One region of the Zhongshania borealis genome, then DNA from elsewhere that is predicted to be linked to it. Evidence: predicted binding sites of a transcription regulator. Region 1 holds the regulator's gene; each other region holds the start of a gene.
What was found. Region 1 encodes LexA, which represses DNA repair genes until DNA is damaged. Its sites were predicted from a motif close to ACTGTNTNTANANACAGT; they were not measured.
Positions count from the first base shown of each region.

Region 1 (7,711 bases):
ATTGCCGCCGAAAGAGCGCTGTAAACAAACCATAAACCTTGTCGCAGCAGAAGATTTTGTCAGCATCGATAGCGACGATGATGAGGCTGAGTCTAAGGTTTTACGCAGCAAGCGCCGCTGTGGAATATGTAATACTGCCATGGAAAGCTACATTATTGATGCCGCGCGAAAACTCCATGTCTGTGGTAACAATCCTGACTGTAGTGGACACGAAATCGAAGAGGGCAGTTTTAAAGTCAAAGGTTATGAAGGTCCACTTATCGAATGCGATAAATGTGGCCTAGATATGCAGCTAAAAACGGGTCGTTTTGGCAAGTATTTTGGTTGTACTGGCGAGGAGTGTAAGAACACCCGCAAGCTTCTGCGCAGCGGCGAAGCCGCTCCTCCGAAGATGGACCCGGTGCCGATGCCTGAGCTCCAATGTGAAAAAGTCGATGACCATTATATTCTCCGCGACGGCGCTGCAGGGCTGTTTTTGGCGGCTAGCGGTTTTCCGCGGAACAGAGAAACTCGGGCGCCTTTGGTAAAAGAGATACTGCCACATCAAAGTGAGATCGACGAGAAGTACGCCTTTTTGTTTGCGGCGCCGGCCAAAGACAAAGAGGGCCGTGACGCGGTGATTCGCTACAGTCGCAAAACCAAAGAACAGTATGTGCAGACCGAAGTTGACGGTAAGCCATCGGGTTGGGCAGCGTTCTACGAAAATGATAAGTGGGTAGTGCGCGAAAAGGCCGCTAAGGCGACGAAAACTGCTGCGGCAAAAAAGCCAGCTAAGAAAACAAAGGTGAGTAAGTAATTGGCGGGACTAAAAGAAAGCTTTCGCGGCCAGTGTAATTTACACATCTATTTTGCTGAGCAGTATCTTGGTCAGCTTGATTCAACTGATGCGAATGAGTGGGGCGGGCACATTCAGCGCGCCACTACCGATTCAATCGTGTGGCAGTTGTTATTAGCCTACCAGTGCCACCTTGCTGACGTGATAGATCAACAGCCCAAGTTTGCACTGACATTGCCCCAAGGGCAGTTTAATGCTCGATCATTCGTAGCAGATGACCTTCCACCAGAACTGGAGGAGTTAGCGGGTCGGGAAGTAGAGCCTGGCTGGCTAGAAGTCATCGTTAATTACGCTTTCATCCAAACCACGGCTGCAAGTCCCGCGCCACGGGGGGTGTTAGCTTGGGATGGTCAAATTGAAAACGCGCCAAAACCTGATTTGGCAGTATGCCTGCACGAATTAAAATCGATGATTGCTCGTCATCGCGCCACCTTAATGGAATATTGAAATAAACCGCGGTTGGCATCTAGCTTAAGAGGTTTGATACAATACGGGCAACGGCGCCGTGTTGGCGCTAGAAATATCAAGGAATCCTTTGTGCTGTCATATTTAGAATTGGTTGAACTTGCTAACGGCGACGTTGTGTTACAACGTTCTGAAGGTGACGAAAACCCACTAGTGACGATTCGTTTCTCAGATGAAACTAGAGAACATATCAATGGTTCATGCTTAGAAATAGCTCGTGCCATGGTGCAAGCCGGTATTGAAGCTGTATCTACCGCTGCCGAAGAGGACGCCTTCGCAGAAGATGGCGAAGCCGACCTTGATGAGCTGGAATTGCAGGCCAAAATCGTCCACTAACGATCTGCTTGGACCATGCTTGCTCTGAATTGAGGGTAGGAGTTCGGGCTCTAGGTCTCTTAGGCCTGCATTAAAATCACTAAACACTCCGCAGCACCTGCTTTGGCCGCACTGGCCAGTGCCAGACGTTCATCGTCGCGCAGAGGCCTTTCTAGTAGCATTGCCACGGTATGGCTTTTGCCGCGTTCTAGGGCACGAATAGCTATTTCAGTTAAATCTCGATCAGTATTAGACACAACCTGCAGTATTTTTCGGCCGTGCTGATGGTTCGATTCACTGAGCAGAGGCTTTAGTGGGCGATCCGCTACCCAGCAAAGCCAGCGCTGGTCAGAATTGGCACTGAGTTGGGTCAGCATGGCCGCTAATAGCGGCTTAGACAGGTGAGCGTCGCTGTGCATGGTGATTTCGGTAATCTGACCAGCGGCAACCGCAGATTCAGATGCGTAATGTAGAGGGATCTGCTCTATACAAGTCATATTTTTAACTCCCGCGCCGTAATACGCCAACACTTAAGCCTTCGATGGCAAAGTCCTGCTCGCGTAAATCTACTTGAATTGGCTCGTAGTCCGGATTTTCTGCAATCAGGGCAATGAGGTGTTTGCTCTTTTGTTGTTGGAAACGCTTAACAGTGACTTCATTGTCAATTCTTGCCACGACGATTTGGCCATTGCGAGCCTCGCTAGTGCGGTGCACGGCCAATAGATCATCGTCGAAAATGCCGACATTAATCATGCTGTCGCCTTTTACGCGAAGAAAGTAATCTGCACTCGGCGAAAATATGGACGCCGGCATATCGCAGTAATCCTCAATATTGGCTTCTGCCAATATTGGGTTACCTGCGGCTACGCGGCCGATAACTGGGATGCCGAGATATTCTGGCAGGCGTATGCCCCTTGATGCACCGGGAATGATCTCAATAGCACCTTTTCTGGCGAGGGCCTTAAGATGTTCTTCGGCAGCATTCGGTGAGCGGAAACCAAGTACTCGAGCAATATCCGCACGAGTAGGTGGGTAGCCCGTGTCCGCAATATGGTCTTTGATCAACTGTAAAATTTGGGCTTGCCGTGCTGTGAGCTTTTCCATAATTTTAGTATCTGTTTATCTATACAGGTACTGTCAGTATATACAGTGTTTTATGGATAGCAAGTATGAAATGCGAAGGAGCTGCTGTTTTTGCGGCGATATAAAAAACCCGTCAAAGTGTAACTAAGACGGGTGGCGCATGTTTTTTAATAATGTCGGTGACGACTGCTTGCAGTCAGTATTCGTCCAGTAAGCCGTTTATAACGTCTGTTTCGATTTCTGAGAGCGGGTTGTTCCAGTTTTCCGGGACCATAGTGTCGTCGAGAAAACGGTAGTCATCATCACTTAATTCAAAGGCGTTTCGCCAATCTTCGGGCTCTTCTACTCGTTCTAAATTCAATTGTCGCCAGCTCTCCATGTCATATTGACAGAGCTCACCGTCGATTAACTGTGCTTCAACAGAGTCACTGCCGTCGTCTACGGCGACAACCTCAAAGAGTTGTTCGGTCTCAATATCTTTATACCAGTTTCCGACTTGGGGTCTTAGTCTTGTCATGATTGCCACCTCTGCTAAAGCCTAGGTTCAAACTAACACTTAGAAAATTGCTGTCTAGTAGGTATTTTTGCGGGGTCCTAAATTTGGTATGGATTGTGGCGGTAGGCCTTTTATACAATTCACTGTATATTCAGTAAGCTAGCTCTGATATTTGATTATTATCATTATTTTAAAACTGATTTTTTATGGTGCATTTGTATAAGCCAGCGCGGCTTAGCAATGAAATTGTATAGGCAAGATGACGGAAAACGGTGATGTTTAAACAGTGGTGGGACAGTTTTCAACCTGATCAATATCCGTGGTTGGGTGATGTGTTTATTGTCGTGCTAATCATTTTAGCGGCAAATCTTTTTGTTAGCCGCTTGATGGCACGTTTGGCGCTTAAGTTTGCCAAAACTCGCAACCTTTGGGACGACGCGCTTCTCGATGCCGCACGTCGGCCCGCAATACTTATGGTTTGGGCGGTTGGTGCCAGTCATGTGTTGGAAATTATTGGGCGGTCAACTGATGCTGAAATTTTTTCAGCGCTAGATTCAATGCGCGCTGTGGGTGTGGTGTTAATACTCGCTTGGTTTTTGGTGGCACTGGTACGGCAGATAGAATTGCGTCTGTTGTCGGATGACTATACGGCGAAAGATGAACCCATAGACCGCACTACTGTAATGGCATTGGGTAAATTGGTGCGCACGGCGGTGATCATAGTCTCTGGATTAATGATTCTGCAAAATTTAGGTTATAGCATATCTGGAGTTTTAGCCTTTGGGGGTATTGGTGGGATTGCAGTGGGCTTTGCCGCCAAAGATTTGCTGGCCAATTTTTTTGGCGGTTTAATGGTGTATTTAGACCGGCCGTTTTCGGTTGGTGATTGGATTCGCTCTCCTGATAAAAATATTGAAGGAACCGTAGAAAATATCGGGTGGCGGCAAACCCGGATCCGTACTTTTGATCAGCGGCCGCTCTATGTACCGAATGCGACCTTTGCTCAAATTTCTGTCGAAAATCCATCACGAATGCTAAATCGCCGAATCTATGAAACTATCGGCGTGCGCTACGACGATGCCGCGCGGTTACCGGCGATTATCGATAAGGTTCGGGCTATGTTGGAAAATCACGCCGACATAGACTTGGCCAAAACATTGATTGTAAATTTTAATAAATACAATGCGTCGTCATTGGATTTCTTTGTCTACACCTTTACCAAAACCACTAATTGGGTTGAGTATCACCGAATAAAACAAGATGTGTTATTGCAGATACTCGCGATTATTCATGAGCTCGGCGGTGATGTAGCGTTTCCGACCACCACGGTTAAGATGGATCCCATAACAATTGAAAATGCCCAAGGGCGGATTGCGGAGTTAAAAAATGACTAAAACAATAGCGGTTATTGGCGGAACAGGCTTGTGTGATTGGCCTGGTGCCGAAGTGCTAGAAGAAACCGCAGTTGAAACGCCCTTTGGTGTGCCTAGCGCAATGCTACAGCGGATACGTTATAAATCGGCTGAATTTTTGTTTCTTGCTAGGCATGGTCACGGCCATGAAATTCCACCGCACGCGATTAACTATCGCGCAAACATTTCAGCGCTCAAGCAGGCGGGTGTAGACGCCGTTATTGCGGTTAACGCTGTTGGTGGTATTAGTGAGCGTTTTGTGGCGGGGGTTATTGCCATTCCGGACCAGATTAACGATTACACTTGGGGCCGTGCGCAAACCTTTTTTGATGGTGAGAATGGCAAGGTTGAGCATATCGATTTCAGCTATCCCTACAGCCAGGATTTGCGTTCTCGACTCGCTAATGCGGCTGTTGACGCCAATATTGCGTTCGAAGACTATGGTGTGTATGCCGTGACGCAGGGCCCGCGTTTGGAGACGGCCGCGGAGATTAGGCGACTGGCAAATGACGGTAACGACATCGTCGGTATGACCGCAATGCCCGAGGCCGCGCTCGCGAGAGAGGCTGGTTTGGAATATGCTTCAGTGTCGTTGGTCGTGAATCCAGGGGCGGGACTTAGCGATAATCTGATTACGATGGAAGATATTCGCGCCGTTATTGATACCGGCATGTTGCAGGTAAAGGCTATTCTTGCCGACTGTATTGCCGAGTATTAGATCATTTGATTTGCTAATAACTTAGCCGAGGCTAATAACTCGGCTAAGCGCTGGTCTAATGTTAATTAGTTGGCGGGGGGATTTTGGTTACTTTGATGATTACGCCGAATTTTGGGTGATCGATAAAGTGGAGTTCGTCGCTGCGCATCCGCCGGTGTTGTTTCATGACTACTATCTGTTCAATCGGGTTGTCGGTGTTTTGCTGGTAGGGCGTATTGGCCTGAAATCCAGGGTTTTGCTCCTTGAATTGGGCGTACTCGGGCGTGGTGGCAAAGCCTTGATTCGCTAATGGCAACGGCTCTTCGACTTCGTCATAACTTTGTGGTTGGTGGGGCAGGTAGTAATCACCACCGCGGCTGCCATAGCTTACCAGCCAAAGATTGGTATCCAGATGCAGATAGCGCTCTACCGCAATTCGAACATAACCCTCTAGCTCGTAGTGTTTACCGTGTCGTTTACCGCCTTGGATCAAAATGGCCGGGGCTTTTTTGCGTGGCTTAAGGTCTTGTTCCCAGCTTGCTAAAAATAATGGTTTATAGCGAGAGGACATTCGTAGCGACTTGGCTGCTTTGGCAAATTCAGGATCGCTACTATCAACAATACGAGGAGAACTCGCGCCGGTGCTTGATTGCAGGCGCACCCAGTTTCGCGGGTAGCGCAAATGCACATTGTCTGGCCATTCTTCTTCATACATATTTGCGGGATCATTATTGCCGTAAATCACCATGTCGATATGAAAACGATCATTATTTTGGCCGAATGCAGCCGCGCTGAAACCCCAAAGCATAAATAGGAGTAGTGCATAGCAGCGGTGATCAGTTTTGCTCATAGTGTTCGATCTCATATTTTAAACGCGGTGGTGCGCCTGTAATTCTAGTGTTTTGCTTCTAGCTTGACCAATAGTGCTTCAATAAATTCAAAGCGCTGTGTTGGTTCGTCTAAAGGTTCGCGGAATTTAAGGGCATTAGCGCCATCGAGTTGGTAGCTTGCGGGTGCAGATTGCACGAGTTTAACGATATTCAGCGGATGAACTTGGGTGTCGTCGCCAAATTCGACTCGTCCACCTTGGTTGGAGGCTTCGACTTTGCTCAGGCCTAGCGCAGCGGCGTGGAGTCTGATTTCGGCGCAGCGAAATAGATTTTTGACCTGATTTGGTAATAGGCCAAAACGATCGATCATTTCAACCTGCAGTTCTCGCAATTCGTGGCTGTTGGCCGCGCCCGCAATACGCTTGTAGAGCATTAGACGGCTTTGGACGTCGGGCAAATAATCGTCCGGTATCAGCGCCGGTAGGCGCAAATTGACTTCGATGTGATCGGCGTTGTTGTCTTCTAAATTGATTTTTTTGCCGGCCTTGATTGCGTTTACCGCGCGGTCGAGCATGTCCATGTACAGAGTGAAGCCAATGGAGTGAATTTGGCCGCTTTGGCCTTCACCGAGCAATTCCCCCGCGCCACGAATTTCCATGTCTTGTGTCGCAAGCGTGAAACCTGCGCCCAAGGTGTCGGCTTCGCTGATGGCAGTAAGGCGCTTTTGGGCGTCGCCGGTAAGTTGTTTCTCTGGCGGCGTTAGTAAGTAAGCGTAGGCTTGGTGGTGCGAGCGGCCGACCCGGCCACGTAGCTGGTGAAGTTGGGCGAGGCCAAATTTGTCAGCGCGGTCGATAATGATCGTGTTGGCGTTGGGGACGTCGATACCGGTTTCAATAATGGTTGAGCAAACAAGGACGTTGTGACGCTTGTGATAAAAATCACTCATCACCTGTTCAAGTTCGCGCTCGCGCATTTGGCCGTGCCCCACGCCAATCCGAAGCTCTGGGATCATTGCCTCTAAATCTCGAGCGGTTTTTTCGATGGTTTTAACTTCGTTATGGAGGTAGTAAACCTGGCCGCCGCGAAGAATTTCTCGGAGTATAGCTTCTTTAATTAAGCCGTCGTCGGACTCCCTAACAAAGGTTTTGACCGATAAGCGTCGAGCGGGCGGGGTGGCGATTATTGATAGATCTCGAATGCCGGCCATCGACATGTTTAATGTGCGCGGAATAGGCGTCGCGGTCATGGTCAATACATCGACTTCGGCGCGGAGGTTTTTCAAGGCTTCTTTTTGACGGACTCCGAAGCGGTGTTCTTCATCAATAATAACGAGGCCTAGGTTTTTGTAGCGAATATCATTGCCGAGCAATTTGTGGGTGCCAATTAATATATCCACCTTGCCCGCGGCAAGTTCGGCAATTACGCCTTTTTGCTCAGAGGCACTTCTAAATCGCGAAAGAACTTCTATATTTACGGGCCAGTCGGCGAAGCGGTCTCGGAATGACTCGAAATGCTGTTGAGCGAGCAATGTGGTTGGTACCAGGATGGCGACCTGGGTGCCGTTTTGCACGGCGACAA
Region 1 covers NZ_BAABDM010000001.1:888,837-896,547, reverse strand. Annotated here, with positions in the region: gene topA (type I DNA topoisomerase) at 1-796, shown strand, start outside; gene ABD836_RS04240 (hypothetical protein) at 797-1,282, shown strand; gene ABD836_RS04235 (hypothetical protein) at 1,373-1,636, shown strand; gene ABD836_RS04230 (hypothetical protein) at 1,696-2,112, opposite strand; gene lexA (transcriptional repressor LexA) at 2,117-2,719, opposite strand; gene ABD836_RS04220 (DUF6763 family protein) at 2,895-3,215, opposite strand; gene ABD836_RS04215 (mechanosensitive ion channel family protein) at 3,470-4,588, shown strand; gene ABD836_RS04210 (S-methyl-5'-thioinosine phosphorylase) at 4,581-5,324, shown strand; gene ABD836_RS04205 (CsiV family protein) at 5,386-6,153, opposite strand; gene mfd (transcription-repair coupling factor) at 6,198-7,711, opposite strand, start outside.

Region 2 (7,711 bases), on a different contig from region 1:
GCGCCGGGTCTTCCGCGTTTACCATGACTTTGTCAAAGAAGTCGTCAACGGCTGATTGTAGACTAGCGAGTGACTTTAGACCTTCTTCAAAGCGTGCTTCGGCAAACAATGGCATCACCGTAGCTTGCTGTTTATTGAGTTGCTGCGCCAGGGTTTGTTCCGCTGTTTCGACTAATAAATTTTCATCGATCTGAGTAGGAATTTGACCCTGCACTTTGGCCAATATATTGGATACCCGTTTGTTCGCGGCCGCAAGCGCGGAAGCCTCTGCTAGCTTTGTGAACGCTTGTACCGCGTTAACACGCTGGTTTATGTCCAAGGGCTTGCTTAGTTGTTTGGCACTAACGGCCATAAAGACTTCGGTGGCGATGCCGCTGTCTTCGTAACCTGCTTTCAAACGCTCTAGAATATAACTCAGCACCGTAGCACTTAGTTTTTCGCTAGGCGTAATGGTGCTGTGCTGCGCTATGGCGAGGTCTATTAATTGTTGTAAATCGAGATCGTGACCGTTTTCCGTGATCAATCGCAGAACACCAAGAGAGGCGCGTCGCAATGCAAAAGGATCTTTTGAGCCAGTTGGGATTTGGCCGATTCCAAAAATACCGCAGATGGTATCGAGTCGGTCGGCTAGTGCGACAATAGTGCCAGTGAGGGTTTGTGGCAATACATCACCGGCAAAGCGCGGCATATACTGCTCATTCATTGCCAGCGCGACATCCTCTGCTTCGCCATCGTTTAGCGCGTAATAGTACCCAGCAATCCCTTGTAGGTCGTCAAACTCCAGTACCATCTCGGTAACCAGATCACTCTTACATAAGTTCGCCGCACGCACCGCACTACTCGGGTCGGTGTTAAGAAGTTTTGCAATAGCAGCGCTTAACGACGCGACGCGTTCAGTCTTGTCGAAGATAGTGCCAAGCTTTGCCTGGAAAACAACCGTGCGTAGTTTTTCGCGACGGGTTTCCAAACTGGTTTTACAATCCGTTTCGAAGAAAAACGCGGCGTCACTTAGGCGCGGACGAATAACCCTCTCGTTGCCGTCGATTACTTTCTGTGGGTCACGACTTTCTATATTGGCAACGGTAATAAAGTTCGGCATAAGTTTGCCGTTAGAATCTGTAACATGGAAGTATTTTTGATGCTCTTTCATTGATGAAACAAGCGCTTCGGGTGGTACTTTCAAAAAGCGCTCCTCAAAGCTCCCTGCCAGTGCCACGGGCCATTCAACAAGTGCGGTTACTTCATCTAAAAGATCTGGATCAATTATAGCTTTACCACCTAGTGATTCGCCGAGTTTAGTAACCTGCTCGCGTATGTCTTGCTGACGGGTATCGTAATCTGCGATTACTTTGCCTTGGTCCCGTAAAATTGCCTCATAGGCTGCTGCGCTAGTAATCGACAAACTTTCATTGCAATGGAAGCGATGACCACGGCTTAAGCGATCCGCACGTAAATCAAAAATCGTTTCACCAATAACTTCTTCACCATACACAATGGTAAGCCAGTGTATCGGTCGGACAAATTCAGCACGCGACGCACCCCAGCGCATGCGCTTTGCAATAGGCAATGCCGCTAATGCGGTATTGGTGATTTGTGCAACAATCGCTGTGGTTTGGTCACCGCTAACGACGCTGCGAAGGCAGAGTTTGTCTTGCTTACCATCGTTCGCTATATGATTTTTGAGATCACTGCTATCGAGTTGGTTTTTCTTTGCGAATGCTAGGGCTGCTTTGCTGGGATTACCGTCGGTATCAAAGGCGACGCTCGCTGGTGGCCCCCAGACTTCTATTTTGCGATCGGCTGCGGTTTCAGCCAAATCACAAATAAGTACGGCTAAACGGCGAGGAGTAGCAAAACTCTTCAGCGACGCGAAACCTAGAGCCCTTTCGTTCAGTTGATTACTGATGCTTGTGCTAAAGTCCGCGGACAAACCCTTAAGCGCTTTGGGTGGCAGCTCTTCGGTACCAATTTCAATTAATAGATCACGTGTGCTCATTATTTGTTCTCCGCAGCAGCTGCCAACACTTCGTCACGCAGATGTTCTGGTGCCAGCGGGAAGCCGAGTTTTAGGCGCGCATCGAAATAGGCTTGCGCTACTGCGCGCGCTAAGCTGCGCACGCGTAGTATAAAACGTTGGCGCTCAGTGACCGATATCGCATGCCGGGCGTCTAATAGGTTAAACGCGTGTGAGGCTTTCATTACCATTTCGTAAGCAGGCAGCGGAAGCCCTTTCTCAATCAAGCGCTGACTTTCGGATTCACAGTGATCGAATTGCTTGAACAGCTGCTCGACATCCGCCTCTTCAAAGTTAAAGTGCGACATCTCAACTTCGTTTTGATGAAAAACGTCGCCATAAGTGACATTGCCCGCCGGGCCTTTGGTCCAAACTAAATCGTAAATACTGTCTACGCCTTGGAGGTACATGGCAATACGTTCTAGGCCATAGGTGATCTCCCCACTAACCGGATAGCATTCTAGGCCACCGACTTGCTGGAAATAGGTGAACTGCGTCACCTCCATTCCATTGAGCCAAACTTCCCAGCCTAGACCCCAGGCGCCGAGGGTTGGCGATTCCCAGTTATCCTCTACAAAGCGAATATCGTGAACCTGGGGATCAATGCCGAGCATTTTCAATGAATCCAAATACAGATCCTGAATATTGGCCGGGGAAGGCTTCATAATGACCTGGAACTGATAATAGTGCTGCAGGCGGTTGGGGTTTGTGCCGTAGCGACCGTCAGTAGGTCGACGACAAGGCTGAACATAGGCTGCGTTCCATGTTTCTGGACCAATAGCGCGCAAAAAGGTGGCGGGGTGAAAGGTGCCCGCACCCACTTCCATGTCCAGTGGCTGTAATAACACGCAGCCTTGCTCGGCCCAGTATTGCTGCAATGCCAAGATTAGCCCTTGAAAGGTGCTGACGTCTGCCTTGCTCACGGTCTTCCCCATAGATTTAACAAAGACGGGAATTATACAGAGTTGCGAGGCTGTGGGCTAAGGCTATGGATGATTCTAGCCGACAGCCATGGCGACTTGTTATGATCGGCCCTCAGATTTAATAGGAATGATGGTAATGGCGAAATTTATAGGCGCGTTTTTGGGCTTTTTGATGGGCGGCCCACTTTTTGCGCTATTGGGCTTTGGTGTAGGCGTATTCTTTGATCGCGGCCTTAAACAAGCAATGGGCTTTAATTATGGCGCCGAACGCGAGCGCATTCAGGGCGTGTTGTTCGACACCGTGTTTAGGGTAATGGGACACGTTGCTAAAGCCGACGGTCGGGTTTGTGAATCTGAAGTTGCTCAAGCAGAAGCGATTATTGCGCAGTTTGGTTTGACTGGTGCGCGCCGTGCCGAGGCAATAACGCGTTTTAAAGAAGGCAGTGCTGACGATTTCGAATTGGCGCCGCAGATTTCTGATTTTTTGTTGGTGGCAAAAACTCAGCCATTGTTACGACAAATGCTTTTGGAAGCGGTATTGACCATGGCTTTGGCCGACGGTGAAGTTGATTCCGCCGAAAAGGACATACTGTTGCGGGTTGCAGGGTATCTTGGTGTGTCTGCGCGGGAATTTCAGCGCCTTCTCGAGATGGCTATGGCTCAGCGTCAGTTTCATGGGCGCGGCACTGGCGGTGGTCAGCGATCTGGCCAGAATAGTGCCAGCGAACTTGCGGCGGCCTACAAAGCGATTGGTGTCACTGAGTCGATGAGCGATGCTGAAATAAAACGCGCTTACCGAAAATTAATGAGTCAGCACCATCCAGACAAATTAATTGCCAAGGGCGTGCCTGAAGACATGATGAAAATAGCGACAGAGAAGGCGCAAGAAATACAGGCGGCATACGAGCTGATTAAAGACAGTCGGGCTAAATAGGCTAATCGCAGTAATACAAAAGCGTAGCGATTGGGCTACGCTTATTAAAACGGTGAGCTTAAGCTTGCGCTGCCAAGGGGCTAACATTGCTGGGCGCAGCGTCATTGTCGATCTCAGCTAGCGCTTCTACCCTGCCCTTACAGGCAAGCATCACCGCTTCTTTGTTCTTAGACAGGAATATGCCAAATTCCTCAGCTTGGGTCTCGTCTACGCCAGGAATATGTTCTTGCAGCAAGGCGGTAAAACCTTCAGCCAGCTCCAGCATTTTGTCATAGGCGTCGGCATCTTTTTTGTTGTCAAACATACTGTTGTCCCTGTCACACATCCACTTCGCTACTACCGCCATACTCCACCTCGTCTGCTTGTTGAACGGTATTTATCGGTTGCTTGTACTGTATATAAACACAGTTGTGTTTGCAAGGCCGACGACTACCGTAGGTATTTGTACTATACGTGCCTGCTATACTGCATTTCGCCGTAACGGCTTGCCCACTCTAAAAATTGATCGGCGGGTAAGGCGGGGGAATAGAGGTAGCCTTGAACCATATCACAATGGCGTTCGCGGAGAATGCGGCGTTGATTCAAGTTTTCAACGCCTTCAGCAATAACGCGCATGTCGAAACTATGAGCCATGGCAATAATCGCATTGGTTAGCGTGATACTGTCTTGGCAGTTGTCGATATCGTTAACGAAACTGCGGTCGATTTTAAGGGTGTCGAAGGGATAACGTTTAAGATAGCTTAAGGACGCGTACCCAGTACCAAAGTCATCAAGCGACAGGTGTACGCCGCGAGCCTTGAGCTGCTTAAAGATATCGCGAATAGCCGGGGTATCGTTTAGTAGCAGGCCCTCAGTGATTTCTAACTCAAGCTGCGCAGCGGGTAAGCCACTTTGCTTTAACGCACGATCAACACTGGCCAGTATATCGCCGTCAATAAACTGCTTGCTGGAAATATTCACCGCGACATTCAACGCCGGAAAGCCGGCGCGCGACCAAGTCATGACCTGCTGGCAGGCCTGTTCTAGAACCCAGGTGCCAATCGCGATAATTTGCCCGCTGTGCTCGGCAATATGAATAAATTCATCGGGTCCGGGATTACCAAGTTCACTATTTTGCCAACGCAAAAGTACTTCAACACCCACCAGTTGATTATTGCGAAGATTGATAACTGGTTGATAATTCAATACAAATTCATTGCGAGTAATGGCATGACGGAGTTGGTTCTCTAACTCTAAGCGTCGATCAGCTTGATCACTCATGCTTTCATTGTAAAAACAAAAACGATCGCCGCCCTGACTTTTTGCATTGAACATGGCCGCTTCAGCCCTGCGCATTAGGGTGTTGCCATCGCTACCATCCTGTGGATATTGACTGAGGCCGATGCTGGCAGAAATAGTGACTTCATGTTGCTCAATGTAAAAGGGTGAACGACAGCGATCACACAAGCTTTCGGCAAGAATACTGGCTTCATCATGGCAGTTACTGGCGTCGAGTAGGATTAAAAATTCATCAGCACCAAGGTGAGCGAGAATATGTTCGTCACGAACACAGCGGCGTAGGCGCTCTGCTGTTTCAATAAAAATCTTATCGACAATATGATGACCGAGGGATTCATTGATATAGCGAATACGATCCAAGTCAATATGAACAATAATAAATTCATGTTTTGACGCAGCGCATTTATCGATCGCAGAATGCAAGCTGCGCAGTGCAAATTGTCGGTTAGGTAAGCCCGTTAAAACATTATAGTGTTCGCGAATAAACAGACGATCAGTAATGGCTTTGTGTTCGGAAATATCATCGCAACAGACTACAATCTTGCGGAGCTGGTCTTCGCTATTCACGACGGGCGATATAGTCGTTTGCAAGTATTGGGCTTGATCTGCGTCACCGAACCATAGCTCGCCTTGCCAGGTAAGGCCATCATCTATAGCCTCGCGAATTAGTGCCTTCGTTTCGGCTGACACATACTTTTCCCATTTCATTATGTCGAAAGCATGTGAAGAATGATCAAGCCCAAGTTTTTCGATACTGGGATGGCGGTAATTGATGTACTCGGGTTCTAAATCAGTATTGAGCAGTAGCATTGCAGAGGAACCATGCTCAAGAAGCAATGTTAGTTTCCGATTCTCAGCGAGTATTTTTCGCGTGCGTCCGCGCTGTAACTCGAGGTATATACAGAAAGAAAAGCTCAACAATACAGTACAGCTAGTGAGTACCGCTAAGGCCAAAAGTGCAGGTTGATAGTCTGTTTTAAGGCCGAAATAGCTCGCTGCCGCAAGTGCGACAGAAATTAACAAGCTAATTGCCAGAACAAGATAACCCATGGTTTACCTAGCTAAATAAAAGTGATTTCTCACTGCAGTGATTTTAGCGCATTTGGTTTGCATGCAATTAATTCCGCTACCGTACTTGCATTAAGGCCGTCGTCATTTGCACGTTCACAATAATATCTTATATCTAGATTTTGAAACTGTGACAGTAATTCCCTTTCACTCAAGTAAAAGGATTTATTCTTGGGCCCAGCTTGATCCTTCACACCGGCATTTACAAAAGTTTGATAAAACAATAAGCCACCGGGCTTTAGCGCAGCGGCGAGTGCCGAGAATAAAGGCCGATAAAGGAAATAACTTACGACAATAACATCGTAACACTGCGGCGCTAGGGTGAAGTCGTCATTTTCGATATTCGCTAGTTCTGTATGGATGGATAATTTTTGCTCTTGGGCATAATCGTACAGGCGAATAAGGGCAATATCAGAGATATCCAGTGCCGTGCAAGATAGCCCAGACTTGGCGAGTAAGACAGCATTGCCGCCTAAGCCGCAGGCGAGGTCTAGTGCCGTTCCGCTGGCGGGTAGTAAGTCGCAATGTTCCTGCAGTACCCTGCACGCAGGCACTGGCATGCTGCGCTGCTGGTGCCGTTGATTCCATTTGGCTCTACTATCTGCGGCTGCGAGATGATTAACCATTGCCTAGCGTCGCCAGAATGCGGGCATTAACAATACCAGTAGCGTAAAAATCTCCAAGCGGCCAAGTAGCATCGCATAGCACAAAATCCATTTTCCGGTGTCACTCACACTGCGGTAGCTTGCGGCAACGTCACCTAAGCCTGGCCCCATATTATTGATCGCAGCGGCGGTCGCTGAAAATGCAGTGAGTGAGTCGAGTCCGCAGGCCATCATTGCCAAGGTAATGATGATAAAAGAAATCATATATACGCCGACAAAACTCCACACTGCGCTTACGATTTTCGCTTCAACGCGATGAGCACCAATTTTTAGGGGAATAACCGCATTAGGGTGAATTAGCTGGTTCATTTCGCGAATGCCTTGCTTGGCGACCAACATAATCCTAACGGCTTTCATACCGCCACCGGTGGAGCCCGCGCAGCCACCCATGAATGACAGCATTATCACTGCAACAGGTAAAAAACTTGGCCAAATAGAGAAGTCTTCGGCGCCAAAACCGGCGGTGGTTGCCACTGATACTGTGTGAAATATGCCGTGAACTATACTGTCGTTAAGATTGTAGGTACCGCTAGTAAACAAATAAATCGAAATAATAGCGATCGCAATGCCGACCACGGATAAGTAAAACTTGGTCTCTGAATCCCGGAAGTAATGCCTGAGTGAACGGGCCCGCCAAACGTGGAAGTGTATAGCGAAACTCATGCCGGCAAAAAGCATAAACGCACTGCAAATCATTAAAATCAGCGGACTATCAAAATACCCCATGCTGGCGTCGTGGGTTGAAAAACCACCAATCGCTACGGTGGAAAACGAATGGCTAATGGCATCAAAAATACTCATTCCGGCTAGCCAATACGCGAGTGCACAG
Region 2 covers NZ_BAABDM010000002.1:333,039-340,749, reverse strand. Annotated here, with positions in the region: gene glyS (glycine--tRNA ligase subunit beta) at 1-1,996, opposite strand, end outside; gene glyQ (glycine--tRNA ligase subunit alpha) at 1,996-2,937, opposite strand; gene djlA (co-chaperone DjlA) at 3,074-3,871, shown strand; gene ABD836_RS07865 (YebG family protein) at 3,930-4,217, opposite strand; gene ABD836_RS07860 (putative bifunctional diguanylate cyclase/phosphodiesterase) at 4,319-6,199, opposite strand; gene ABD836_RS07855 (class I SAM-dependent methyltransferase) at 6,229-6,843, opposite strand; gene ABD836_RS07850 (TrkH family potassium uptake protein) at 6,847-7,711, opposite strand, start outside.
Region 2: ABD836_RS07865 (YebG family protein) is a predicted target of LexA. The motif match lies at 4,263-4,280, and genes of this name have one in related genera.

Region 3 (7,711 bases), on a different contig from region 1:
GCTATCAGACAACAGTCCAGCAGGGAGGTTCTATTAGCAGGGATTCTTCGCCATTTCCTCGACCCGTGTTCAAGCAATTTTACGAGCCTGAAACAAGTCGATCCGGAAGGTTTTTTGGCCCGCACTAAATTTAACTGCGATAGTGTGTTGGTCAACGGCAAGTACTGCGCCCCGGCCAAACTTTTCATGGCTGAGAATATCACCAACACAGAAACCCGACGCGGGGCTTGTTTCCAGGGTCTCGTCACCTGCCGATGGCGGCTGGGCATGCAAAACCTGGGGTGCCAATAAATGCGGGAAAAACCGTTTTTGGCCAGCGAAATTAACAAGCACACCCTGCTCATCAATATCGCTTACGCGACCAGCGCCATATGTTTCATGCCTCAGATGCGTCCCCAGAGCGGGGACCCCAGCGACTTCCGTGTCAGTGGCAGTCCAGTCGGGAACAACTGCATCCAAATAGCGCTGCGCGACTGCTGCACTGCGCGTGCGTGGCAGATCAAACTGGCGTGCACCAGCATCGATTTGGGTGCTGATTTCACGTGCCAAACTTAAGTTCATCTCCGCCAAAAATGGACTTGGTAACAGGTGTAGATCGGGGCGCTGATCAACAGACCAGCCATTTTTAGCATCTAAGCCCGGCGCAAACAGATACAAAACCTTAATCGCTCGGGTCATGGCAACGTACATCAGGCGCCGCTCCGCTTCTTGGTGATCCTGCTCCTGCCGCCGCCGATTGCCGGCTTGATAAGGCATATAATGCGCACTCAAACTCGGCAGCAGCACGACCGGCCACTCCAAGCCCTTGCTGCGATGCATGGTTGTGATTGTGACTGCATCGGCAGCGCCACTATCGCTACCGCCTTGCTCGGCAAGCCCCGCCAAGAGGGCCAAAATCGCCGCGGGTTGCTGGTCCTGCTGCAGAGTAACAAACTCAATAAACGCAGTAACAGTGGCGGCTCGGTTTTCGCCGTCTTCACGATTAAGGGCGTTATCACGCATTGCCGTCAGTAGATCGAGCTCACTGACAAAACGGCGCAAACCTCGCCCCACTGACTTCTCTACAAGCAACTGGTCTAACACCCCAGCAAGGCCCTGCAAACGTTTTTCTTGGTAGATCGACAAGCTGTCTTCGGAGCGGTGCAAGGCGCTGAAATCGGGAACCGCTATACGCGACGCGTAGCCACGCAAAACCTCATGGCGAATTTTTAACTCACAAAACCTCAAAATATCAAACAACTGCTGCGTCTGTTCACCTGAATCTAAGGTTGCAAAGTCGCCAGCCATTAAGCGTATTAAACTCAACAGCACCTTAATCTCGCCACGTTCGAGCACGCGGCTGCCCCCCATCACCTGATTGGGAATCCCACGCTTAAGCAAGGCCAATTCCACCGGTGCAGCTTGCGCCCAGGTACGGCATAAAAAGGCCATTTCATGGTAGCCCCGACCCTCCTTATGCTGAGCCTCGCAGGCTTGCGCGAAGACCGCGCCATCTGGGCTTTGCAAACAGAGCTCGACGTGGGTTGACTCGGCCGTCGCAGCGCTAATACAGATTATGGGATCGCGATGCTGGTTATGACTAATTAATTGCGCTGCCGCCAGCGCCAACTGATGGCCGTAGCGAAAAGTTCGGGATAACTGGTAAGACTGATGAGAATAAGTGTCACCAAAATAACGAAGCATGTATTCAGGCTTGGCGCCCCGAAACTCATAAATACACTGATCGGCATCGCCGACAACCTGCAGCTGGGCGCGTTCGCCAACAAGCGTTTTAAGCATAAAAAATTGGATGTCGTTAATATCCTGAAACTCATCGACAACAAACAATTCGACTCGGTTAGCTAAGAAATCTGCCAATGCGGGGTCCTTGGCAATAACTCGACAGGGATCGTAGAGAAAGTCAGCAAAGCTTACCCGCGCCGCCGCTTTACGCCATTGTTCAAAGCGTGCAAAGGCCTCAATGAATAATTGGTACTGCTCGGGGTAGCCACCCGCAGCAAAACTGACTTCCGGCGTCGCCAAGGTCGACTTAGCGAGATCGACAAAGCCCGAAAACGCGTCCAACCATTGCTGTTGATCATCCCGAATCGCCGCCCGCAACGCAGATGTTCCGGCGGCCGCCTGTAGGGCTTTGAGCATTTCCAGCCCCGCTTGCACATCGCCCAAGGGCGACGGGTCAAAAGTCGGCAAATACCCCTCTTTAGCCAAGGATAGAGCCAGATTACGGCCCATGGCATGAAAGGTCCGCACCGGCGGTAGCGACGCACCCGGCCCTGCTGCGGCGCGTAATTTAGCGCTAAAGTCCTGCTGCGCCGCCTTATTAAACATAACTACGCGGATTAACCGTGGATCCATACCTGCACGCAAACGCGCCAAAACGAAAGCCACCATAGTCGTGGTTTTGCCGGCACCGGCCACCGCCATCACGCGGGCATGACCGCTGCGGTGACGAGTAATACCTAGTTGTTCTTCTGTGAGCATCGAGGGCGTAGGACACCTAGAAAAGGGAGTGCAGAATAACAAGCTTGCGGTTCAGCTTCACCCCAGTTTTTTACACGTTAACGATGGGCAACGAGCAAACTTCGGCATTAACATACCTTCTGGTATAATTCAGTCGCAGAAATATCACCACGTACTGGCGATACCACGTGGGCTTTCTACTTGTAAGTGGATACAGTGGGACTAATGTAAGGACACTATCTTGGGACGACCATCAAAACCAATTATATCGAAGGAGCTGGCCGCAAAAGCCGCGCTATCGGTAATCGACAGCCACGGGATTTCCGGTATGAGCTTACAATTGGTTGCCCAACGTCTCGGCGTTAAAGCCCCCTCGCTCTACTACCACTTTGAAAATAAAGCAGAATTACTCAGAGACGTCGCGCGCTACGTGCTCTTAGAGGCCGGAATTTCAGAAGACCAACATTTTGGAGATTGGCGCGAGGCCCTGATTGTTCTCGCTCTCTCCATTCGCAAATCTATCTTCGAGCACCCACGCGCAGCCCCCTTGTTATTAGAGTTTTTCCCTCGGCACCTCATGCTGCAAACCTATCAATACTGGATAGATAAAGTCGATCTGCCCATGGAAAAACGTATGCTGATTGTCGACGGTGTCGAAAAACTCACCTTTGGCTCCGCCATGCTGGGCGCAATGAGCCGCGCTAACGGCAACGACCCCATGCCGTCTTTTGCGCCAGAACAATTTCCGCATCTGCACGCAGCAACCACGGCCAACAATCTGAATGAAACCGATCTTTTTGTCGCCACACTGAAAGCCTTCCTGAACTCATTTTGAAAAATCAGCCGCGATTTAGCAGTGCGAGCGGTGTTGTACCGCTATGTAAAATAGTAAAAATCAACGGGCCAAGCAGCCTAAAAATCAGCATGGCAAGGGCGAAAAATCCGGAATTAGTTTGCGATTGCAATGGAACATCGACGCCAAGACATGCAGAATACGGGGCTCGTTTAGGCACAGTGAATGTAAACGGCGACCACATAATAGCAACGAGCGGCCAATAGCTGCGGCAATTTAGATAGGGATCAGTGATGGAATTTCAGCAAATTCAGCTAGAGATACGCGACTCGGTTGGCATTTTAACCTTAAATGCGCCCGACAAATTGAATGCGCTGACGCCACTCATGGTCACTGAAATAAGCCAAGCAGTCGAGGATATTGCCAGTCGCTGCCGGGCCATGATTATTACTGGCGCCGGGCGCGCCTTCTGCTCGGGCGCATCGCTAGACCCCAGCAACCCCCTTAGCCCGCTCGACAATGAACCTGCCACACGAGACCTCGGCTTCGTATTAGAACACCAACTCAACCCCTTAATGCTTAAGCTCAAAAACTTAGACATCCCCTGGATTAGTGCGGTTCGCGGCGCTGCCGCCGGATTTGGTGCATCGCTGGCTTTAGCTGCCGACATGGTTGTGGCCAGTGAAACTGCTTACTTTGCCCAAATTTTCTCACGTATTGGCCTGGTACCCGACGGTGGCGCCACTCATTTATTGAGCCGTACCCTTGGTCGCGTGCGTACCATGGAACTCATGCTCACCGGTAATCGCCTCAGTGCAGAACGCGCCCTCGAATGGGGCCTTATTAATCGTGTCACTGAGGATAGCCAGCTAGAGGCGCAGGCCTTTGAAATTGCCAGCAGTCTCGCCAACGGCCCCAGCCAAGCATTGGGCATGACCCGAAAGGCAATCTGGGCGGCCACTGACAACAGCTGGGAAGCCAGCTTACAAAATGAGCGCGAACTCCAAAAAATCGCCGGTCAAACTCAAGACTTTGCCGAGGGTATAGCGGCTTTTACAGAGAAACGCGCAGCGGTATTTACCGGCAAATAATCTCGACAAATAGAAAAATTTGGCAGTGTGGCGCCGCCGCACCGCAATAAACAAAACCAAGCGAGGATGGGTTTATGAGTGAACATTGTATAATCATTGGCGCTAGTCACGCGGCCGCACAGCTGGCATCCAGCCTGCGCCAAGAAGGCTGGGAAGGCAAAATTTCAATCGTCGGCGACGAGCCCTATATGCCGTATCACCGCCCACCATTATCAAAAGCCTTCTTTGTCGGTGAAAAATCGGAAGACGAACTATTAATTCGCGCTGCCAATTTCTACGAAAAAAACAATATCGACCTCCTGCTAGGCTGCCGCGTAAGCCGTATTGATCGCGATGCCAAGAAAGTTATTTTGCAAGATGATGCCGAAATTGCTTACACCAAATTGGCGATCACCACCGGCGCACGGGTGCGCAAAATTCCCTTCACCGGCAGCGAGCTCGCCGGCGTTTTTTATATGCGCGACCTTAACGATGTTAAGCAAACCCATAAGTTTACTGGCACGGGTAAATCTGCAGTCATTATCGGCGGCGGTTATATCGGCTTAGAAACAGCCGCGTCACTGCGCAAAATCGGCATGTCGGTCACGGTTATTGAGGCCATGAGCCGCGTGCTACAGCGCGTCACTGCACCAGAAGTCTCTGCGTTCTATACCCGCGTGCACACCGAAGAAGGTGTCGATATTCGTACCGAAGCCGGTGTTGACGCTATTACCGGCGAGCAGCACGTTGAAGGCGTTCGCCTGAGCGACGGCACAACCATCCCCGCCGACCTCGTTATTATTGGCGTTGGTGTTATACCCAATATTGAAATTGCTGAAGCCGCTGGCCTGACCATCGACAATGGCATTGCCGTCGACGAGTTCGCCCGCACCAATGATCACAATATTGTTGCCGCTGGCGACTGCACCAACCACTTCAACCCCATTTATCAGCGTAAACTGCGTTTGGAATCAGTACAGAATGCCACCGATCAAGCCAAGATTGCCGCTAAAACTGTCTGCGGAAAACTCGAAGCCTACAACGCCCTGCCGTGGTTTTGGTCTGATCAGTATGACCTAAAACTCCAAATTGCCGGTTTATCCCAAGGCTTTGACGAAGTCATTATTCGTGGCGACAGCGAAAACAGCCGTAGCTTTGCCGCGTTCTATTTCTGTGAAGGCCGCTTCATTGCCGTCGATGCAGTGAATCGTCCCAAGGAATTTATGACCAGCAAACGCGCCTTGACCACCGGTCAAATCGTCGACCCAAAGAAACTTGCCGACGATACCACCGACATCAAAGACGCCTTCACCAATCAATAGGAAGTAAGAGAGAAAACCATGCCTTTAATTTTTTTCAAATCCCACGGCGGTGAGATCCAAGAAGTTCACGCTGAAGTTGGCACCAGCATCATGCAAGCTGCTGTCGACAATGGCATAGACGGTATTCTTGGCGAGTGCGGCGGCTGCTGTAGCTGTGCAACCTGCCACTGCTATATTGATCCTGCCTGGGTTGCCAAAGTTGACGAACCAGACAGCACAGAAACCGAAATGCTGGATTGCGTTCTCGAGCCCCAAGAAACGAGCCGTCTTAGCTGCCAAGTATTCCTGACCGAAGAAATGGACGGCATTGTCGTTGCCATGCCAGAGTCACAGTACTAAAACTGCAGTAATACAGAACTCTGTTAGAACATTGCGCCTCTTGGCGAAATTCAAACAGAGTTCTGCCCCTCAAAGACACTAACTCTTTTTAGGCCCGCCATTTTCACCCGGCCAACGCGACCCGCCAATCGTATCCGCAAAGGGATGGAACCCCTCTATATCTAAGGGACCTTCTAGGGTGATCCGGCGATCCAAAAACACGGGCGTCCACAAATGCGCTTGCGGCTCACTGCGCGGTGGCAAACGGCTCGCAACAGGATCCCAAGGGCTGTCATTTAAGCGCAGCTCACCCTCAAGTTTCTCAATAAAGGCGGTGCCATACTTGCTATAAACGCGGACCACATGCGGCGGAAAATCATAATCGGCCGACATCATATCAACGCCGCGTAAGGACTTGATCCACCACTCATTGGTTTCGAACTCAGGGGGAATTTCACCTACACCACTCACTTTGCCATGGAATTCCAAGAAGGTGTAACCACGGTGCGTAACGCTGGCAGTGATCGTGTCCATTAAACGGAAATACTTGGTCTCGCCGAAGTATTTAGGCTGCCCCCAACGCTCGTGGCTGCCGTAAATTGCGGCCTCCTGATCAATAGCGATGCCAAGGGTGTACTCACCTTCAATGCCGTTGTATATCGCGTCGACATTCACCACGCAACCATATTCCGGCTCATTCAAAACCGGAAAGTTATAGATGGTAATGGTTACCTTTGGTGTTTTTCCCGGCTCAATGCCCGGTGGTAATAGCGCGGCAATACTCGCAGGGTCAGTTAAGTAGCTAATTTTCAGCATTGGCCAGTTGATTATTTCACCGGGGACCGTCATGGGTGATACAGGCGTTGTCATACTATTTCCTCATTATTATTGATGTTTCGGTATTTGAACCAAAGCGTTGTTAAGCAACGTAAAATTGCTTGAACCACTTGCGGTACTTCGCAATTGGGCCATCGCCATCACACAGGGTGGGCGCTTCGAGGTAGACCTTGTTTTCCCAAATGGGAATATCTTGATTAACCTGGTGCACAATTTCGTCTCGGAAGGCGTTAGCGTAAAGGGTGTGCTCTTCGCTTTGTTTTTTAGGTAGCGTAAAACAAAAACGCATGTGGATATTTTGGTCGTCAATAGGCGTGATTGTACCCATCATGACAATATCAAACAGCCGCGAAAACTTCTGGTAAGTTAAACCGGGACCATAGGACCATGCCTCCAAGCGCCCCTCATCAAAGCTTTCACCACTGCGGTCAATATTGCCAAACTCGTCCATGGCTTCCTGCTTGCTGTCCATTAGCGTACAACGCGTGTGGCCGTCCATTGTCACTACACCCTGAGGCATCTCGGGGGAGCTGTGCACAGTAACAAAATGCGCGATATCTGCCGCATTTTCGCCAGTTTCCTGAATAATGGAATTAATTTCCCACTCAAAGGTATCAACTTCCCGCCAGTCTGGAGAATGCAGCTCTTCGATGGTGTGTACATCAAAGCTTGGCTCCGCACCTTCGGGGTGGTACCAAGCCCAAATCATTTGATTGCGTTCCGCTACCGGATAGCGGCCAATGGCCTGCTTGCCGTCCACCTTAGGTGGCATATTCTTAGCATAAGGCACTTTGGTGCAATAGCCTTCACCGTTAAATTCCCAGGCGTGAAATGGGCAGCTGATACTCTCGCCTTTAACGATACCGCCATGCCCCAAGTGGGCACCAAGGTGCGGACAGTGGGCATTTAAC
Region 3 covers NZ_BAABDM010000004.1:130,314-138,024, reverse strand. Annotated here, with positions in the region: gene ABD836_RS11980 (ATP-dependent helicase) at 70-2,481, opposite strand; gene ABD836_RS11975 (TetR/AcrR family transcriptional regulator) at 2,702-3,295, shown strand; gene ABD836_RS11970 (enoyl-CoA hydratase-related protein) at 3,547-4,344, shown strand; gene ABD836_RS11965 (NAD(P)/FAD-dependent oxidoreductase) at 4,419-5,645, shown strand; gene ABD836_RS11960 (2Fe-2S iron-sulfur cluster-binding family protein) at 5,664-5,984, shown strand; gene ABD836_RS11955 (acetoacetate decarboxylase family protein) at 6,063-6,833, opposite strand; gene ABD836_RS11950 (Rieske 2Fe-2S domain-containing protein) at 6,883-7,711, opposite strand, start outside.
Region 3: ABD836_RS11980 (ATP-dependent helicase) is a predicted target of LexA. The motif match lies at 2,661-2,678, and genes of this name have one in related genera.